One region of the Siphonobacter curvatus genome, then DNA from elsewhere that is predicted to be linked to it. Evidence: riboswitches for the same ligand, from Rfam matches in the RefSeq annotation. Region 1 holds a riboswitch; the other holds the start of a gene.
The links. Region 1 has a riboswitch for cobalamin ahead of C5O19_RS16955 (TonB-dependent receptor). Riboswitches for the same ligand answer to the same signal wherever they lie in the genome.

Region 1 (3,209 bases):
GTTTGGAGCTACCCGGCGGGAGGGTTTGAAATACGTTGAGTACGAGGCATAGATGGATAAAGGTTCAATGGGCTGATAGACTAGGCCCAGCCGATAGGTCAGGGCATTCCGGGCTATGGTTGATTTCGCTCCGTAGTTGGTTACCTGGCGGTCTTTGTCCACCTGATCGGTGTAATATTCGCCTTTGAATACATCGTAACGCAACCCAACTAATGCCTTGATTTTTTCGGAAAACCGGATGAAATCCTGTAAGTAAATTCCGTGTACCGTTTCATCCGTAGCCCGGTAGTAGGTATCGTAGTAATCGATATATCCCTGGTTTTCAATCGGGTTTTGTACGGGAATGGTTGCTCCTTTGCCGGCACCAAAAATAGCACCGTTATACGTTTTACGGTCTAGTACGCTAAGCGAATACCCCAGCAAAATCTTCTGCGAAACCTTGGCGATGTTGAGATCGTAGGTCAGCTCCAGCTGATTTTGTAACGGCTTGGTGAGGTGATTGAAGTAGTAGGGAAACGAGCGGGTAATGGAATCCCGCCGGGTATTGAGCGTCAGTTCTTCCGTTGAAAAATAATCGATGTTATCGTCCGAATACGAGAGCTGATTGGAAAGTTTCAGGTTGGCCATAAGCTGCCGCACGTAGCGAAACTGAACATCCGTTCGCGTATGCTTTAAAAAATCAGCGGGGTCGTTGTAACGCGTCGTTAGATCCATGCCGGGAACCAGCACGCCGCCCGCCAAAACGGGAATACCCGAATCCGTGCGGTACACATCTTTATTGGCTCCCACCGACAAATAAAAGTAGTCCTTGCGGGTGGGTGTATATTCCAAGGCCACGTAGGCATTGTTAGTAGAGATACCCGCCTGCCGGAAACCGTCGGTATTCGACACCCCGAAATCCATCCGGTACCGAAGCTTCGGGTTGATCGAACCACCCGCACCAGCCCGCATCCGACGGGTATTGAAACTCCCGTAAGTCGCGGAAAAATTAGCCCTGAAATCGGCCGTAGGCTGTTTCCGTACGATGTTGATGATACCACCCAAAGCCGAGTGCCCAAACAGAACGGAAGCCGGGCCTTTCAGTACTTCGATGCGTTCGACGTTGGCTAAATTCGTGTTGGGAGCACTTGTGGAAATGTTATGTCGCTCATCCCGAACGCCATCAATCAGTACCACGAAATTGCTGAACCCGCGAATGGTGAAGTGCTGAAAACCGCCGTAGGTGTTGTTGGAACGAACGCCCGTGGTATTTTTCATGGCATCCCCCAAATCATCAATGCCGCGTTGCTCGATGGTTTTTGAACTGACTGAGCTGGTAGATAAAGGCAGATCCCGCAGCGGAACATCGATTTTGTTAATCGCCGAAAACGAGCGGGTTCGCTGACTGGTTACCGTCACCACCGAAAGCTCGTGGGTTTTCTGGTTAAGCTGATAATGCAGGGGCAGGGTTTGGCCGGCTTTGACCTGTACCTGAACCTGACGCACTTCGTACCCGATACCGCTCAGCGTGAGGGTATACGCTCCCGCCGGAATTGCCTGCAACTTAAAACTGCCGTCGGCCTGGGTGATTACTCCCAGACCCGTGGGCTCCAGACGAATGGAAATGCCGGGTAGGGGTTCCTGAATTTCCGTTTCAATTCGCCCTTCCAGCGAGCCGTTTTTGTGTTGCGAAAATGCCTTTAGGAGGATGCCGCAGAGTAGTACCCAGGTGGTAAAAAGGACTTTGCTACTTAATCGTGAAGTAGAAATGGGGAGCATAACTTTTAACTAAAAGGTTAAAAGTTCTTCGCTTGCGTTCTAGCTAATAATGGTTCGGGGGTAGAGAAGAAATCAGGAAAGCTTACGCACGGGCATACGCGTATCGGCACAGTTGTGCCCATACAACAAAGCAAAGCTCCCCTTGATAACGCTCTAAACCGTGAAAGCATGACCAGCTAAGAAAAAGGCAGGTCTCCTGACTTGTTCTATTTCAGACGCCTTCCCATACCGAATGATACAGTGGCTCATTTGTCTGAAACGTATGCCGTTTACAGTTTTCAGTTTTCCGTTGCCAATGTTTGAGTAATTGAAAACGGAAACGGTCAACCGCAAACTGCGTAGAACTTACAGTTGCACGACAGCTCGTGATTTACACACGATTCCCTATTAATCTGTCTTTCGACAGAACCTTTTTCCGTGGAATAAGAAGTAAAGAACTTGAATGAGGCCGCGAAGGTAGGCTAAAAATGATAGATTAAAGAAGGAAGAGATAACATTACCTCATGTCTTTGTTCAACCTTACTCAGGTTTAGCCCGATTAACTACGGTTTAGACAGGCCCTGCGAAAGAGGAAAGTCAATAGGAAGGCTTCTATCGTTTTACCCGCCGAGCGGCTAATTTAGGCCTTTGCAGCCATTTCAGTGTCGCTCCTGTTTTCAGCTATTAAACCCGCCCCTGACTCCAAGGATTGGTATAGACGATTTAGTATAGAAGTGAAGGTAACGCTTCTTATTTTCCCACTATCTCTTTTCTGAAATGCTTCCCCCAGTTGCGTAATTCGACCAACAGGTCTTTCATCGACAGGCCCAGAGGCGTCAGGGCGTATTCTACCGTGATGGGCATACTGTCGTACAGCGTACGGGTAATGAGCTGATTTTCTTCCAGTGCCTTTAGTTCCTGCGAAAGCATTTTGGGCGAGATCTCCGGAATATCCCGCTGGATTTCACCGAAGCGTTTGTTGCCATACGTCAGGGAGATGATAATGGGAATCCGCCATTTGCCCTGAATCACTTCCATGGCATCTTTGGCTACTTTCAATTCATACTGGCAAGCGGGTTCGGTGCTTTTCATGTTTGGTAATGGTTCATACGTACTTACTCTCAGGTAACTACTTACCCATAGGTAACAGCTATCTTTTCGAAAGTGAATATAGCTAGTTTTGTCGCATTCATACTAACGAACAAGCTCATTCATGAAAAATCTGTTTTTCCTACTCGCGTTTCTAATATCCACCGTCAGTCTGGCCCAATCGCGTACGCCACGAACCTTTCTGCTCGTGCACGGGGCCTGGTCGGGTGGATGGGATTACGCCCAAGTGGATGCCTTACTAGCAGCCAAAGGGGATAAAGTTTACCGACCAACGCTTACGGGTTTGGGTGAACGCGTGCATTTGTCCAATGCCAACGTCAACCTCAGTACGTACATCTCGGATATTGTCAATGTGATCCGGT
Region 2 (3,209 bases), on a different contig from region 1:
GGTAGACTGATCCGGCTGAGAGTCAGCAAATCCGTATCGGCGTGCGTCAGAAACACAATTCCATCGGTGGGCGAGGGCGTTTCCCCGCGTAGGGTGGCCGTTTCCGAGCCTTTCCAGGTATAGTACTGAAAGACAAATTCGGCCAGTTCGGCGGGTGGACTCAGGAAGCAGTCGGCGGCCAGCATGCGGTCGATGTAATCGAAAATGGCTTTGATGTGCCATTCGCTATTGACCGAATGAAACCAGACCGAATGCCCGTCGAAAAGCAGGGTTGCCACGTTCGCCAGCGTGCAGGGCCCCAGGCAGCCGCCTTTGGTCAGGTGAACCTGATTCCGCATTTTTCGGCGGAGCCATTCGTTTTTGTAGACGTCAACCAGCACCGGGGCGTACCCGCGGTCGGTTCGCCCGCAGCAGCAGGCATTATAGCAGTAGGACAAATGTCCCCGCCGCTGGACCAGATTAATGGCTTTTCCATCGGGTCGCATGACCCGTTGCCGTTTGATTTCAGCCATGTGGATGCGTGTAAAGGGAAGTAGCAAGCGTACGTAGCAGATCCGTCAGCCACGGTGGGCCATCGCCCCAGTATAAGTGTACGTACGAAGCCAGGGTATTTTGTATGCGGTAGATTTTAGTCCCGACTTCCACACCCCGGGCATTACGGACCGGAGCCAGGGAGGATAGTTCTTCCGCTTCCTGTAAGGTAGAATAATGAAACTCGTGACCTTTCAGTAAGGTATTTTGAAAGTGAATTTGTCGATAACCCAGGGTCAGCTTCGCGTGTTGCAGACTCGTTGAAAAGGGAAACACCCCGGCCATCGGATAGCTGTGACCATCCACATCGGTTAACTGCTGGCCCAGGTACATCAACCCGCCGCACTCCGCGTAGGCGTATCCGCCGTTCTGGCAATACGCTCGCACGCTTTCCCGAAATGTCGTATTGGCACTCAGGGCCTGAGCGTGCAATTCAGGGTAGCCACCGGGTAGGTACAAGAGATCTGTTTCGGGCAGCTCGGTGTCCCGGAGTGGACTTACGTACTGTACTTCCGCCAGGGCTTCCAGCACCGCTAGGTTTTGGTGATACTGAAATGAAAACGCCTCATCCCGGGCGATAGTCACCTTACAGGCCGTACGATGGGACAAGGCTTGAGCTAGGGAAGCTTCTTCATCGGTTTTAGTAAGGGCCAATAGTCGATCCAGGTCAATGGTCTGCGGAATCTTCCGGGCGATGGCTTCGATGATTCGCTCGTAGTCGATCTCCGAAGACGTGCGTAATCCGAGGTGCCGGGAAGGAATGGTAAAATCGGGATGGGTAGGGAAATAGCCCAGACAGGGCAACCCTACATCCTGACAGGCTTCTTCCAGAAAACGAAAATGCGAGGTCGTCTGTACCCCATTGAAAAGGACGCCGGCGATTTGTATGCCCGCGTAAAAATGCCTGAAGCCGTACAGGAGTGGTGCTGCCGAGTACGCCATTGCCTTGGCGTGTACCACCAGGATGATGGGTATACCCAGGCATTCGGCCAGCGAGGCCGTACTGGCCTGCATCCGGTCGGCTCCGTCGAACAGGCCCATCACGCCTTCGGTAACGGCCACATCTACCCCGGAACGGTACGTTTGATACAGCGTCTGCAGGTGTTCGGGGGAGGCCATAAACAAATCCAGGTTGATACTGGCTCGTCCGGCGGCCGTGCGATGGTGCTGAATATCAATGTAGTCGGGCCCGCACTTGAAGGGCTGAACCGTTACCCCCCGGTGTCGCAAAGCCCGCAACAGACCCAGCGTAAGCGTCGTCTTGCCCGAACCACTATGCGGAGCCGCAATGAGAAAATGACTGGCCATGAAAGAATAAGCTGGCCTTCCTGAAAAAGACAAAAAAGAAGAATCGGAGACGTGTACACCCCTCCGGCAAACCTACTTCTGATTTCCGCCTTAGTCCGTGAAAGCGTGTAACCGATACAAAAAGGCAGGTCTCCTGGCTCGTTTCCTTTCCAACGCCTTCCCATACGCGAGGTACAGTGGCATGATCGTTGGAAAGTGTGTAGAGTTTTGAGTTTAGTGTGGTGGAAGGGCAGGTACTCAAAACACCAAACTCACAACTCAAAACGCATCTAAAACATACAGTTGCACGACAGCTCGTGATTTAAACCGCATCGGCGGTCTGCACGATTCCCTATTCATCCGCGGTTAAGCAGAACCTTTTCGGGGACGAAGATACGTTGCTTTGCGTGCGTTTCAGTAGTATAAACCCTGGGATTCGTCCCCAATGGTTGAGATACTAGTAAGATTAGCGACTCCGTAATCTTTCATTTAACTGTCAAAAGGAAAGATTACCTAATGAAAATTTGACAGTTTTCGCTGACAATAGGTAAGAAAAACAATTTTGGCACGCCCGTTTAAAAGAGCGGAAGTGATGAAGAAACGTCTTCATCGAATTCGTTTGATCAACTTTTAAAAAGGAGGTAACTATGTCACTCATGAGAAAAAAGGATGAGCTGTTTCCCAGCTTCCCCAGCTTTTTTGATGATTTCCTAGGTCGCGACCTTTTCAATTGGAATCAATCGCATTTTTCATCGACGGGTACGACCGTTCCGGCGGTGAATATTCGCGAAACGGCCGATGCGTTTGAAGTCGAAATGGCTTCTCCGGGCATGAGAAAAGAGGATTTTCACATCCAGCTTGACGGAAATACGCTGAAGATTTCCTCTCAAAAGCAATCGGTAACGGAAGACAAAAAAGAAGAACACTACTCCCGTCGGGAGTTTAGCTACCAGTCTTTCGAGCGGACCTTTGTACTGCCGAAAGATGTGGTCAATGAAGAAGGCATCCAGGCCCGTTACGAAAATGGACTGCTGCATCTGACGATTCCGAAACGGGAAGAGGTAAAACAGAAAGCTCCCCGGTTGATTAGTATTCAGTAATTACTGCGATACTTCACTTTTGAAAGGACTGCTTCTAAAGCAGTCCTTTTGTGTATAAGGGGCTATTGAGGGGGTAGGAAGCCTTTTTAATTGTGGTTTGACGAGCGTCTGTGACGCTTGTCAATGCGTTCTACAAGGCAAAGCTTTGCGACAGTTCCTAGATACAAAAGGATTACTCCCGAAGCAGACAAACCAGCAACGAACTTTCCTGCTAGAACGAAAACCACTCGATCAACAAGGAGTGTATCTTTGAATACAAATCTTATCTAAACCTTTCTATGAAAGTATTCT

Region 2: linked by a shared signal. The riboswitch ahead of C5O19_RS20470 (cobyrinate a,c-diamide synthase) and the one ahead of C5O19_RS16955 (TonB-dependent receptor) in region 1 are both predicted to bind cobalamin.

Annotation. Positions count from the first base shown of each region.
Region 1 covers NZ_PTRA01000002.1:442,375-445,583, forward strand. The annotation lists gene C5O19_RS16955 (TonB-dependent receptor) at 1-1,758, opposite strand, end outside; cobalamin riboswitch at 1,928-2,186, opposite strand; gene C5O19_RS16960 (winged helix-turn-helix transcriptional regulator) at 2,488-2,829, opposite strand; gene C5O19_RS16965 (alpha/beta fold hydrolase) at 2,951-3,209, shown strand, end outside.
Region 2 covers NZ_PTRA01000005.1:81,089-84,297, forward strand. The annotation lists gene cobN (cobaltochelatase subunit CobN) at 1-512, opposite strand, end outside; gene C5O19_RS20470 (cobyrinate a,c-diamide synthase) at 505-1,839, opposite strand; cobalamin riboswitch at 1,946-2,214, opposite strand; gene C5O19_RS20475 (Hsp20/alpha crystallin family protein) at 2,475-2,918, shown strand; gene C5O19_RS20480 (sugar phosphate isomerase/epimerase family protein) at 3,197-3,209, shown strand, end outside.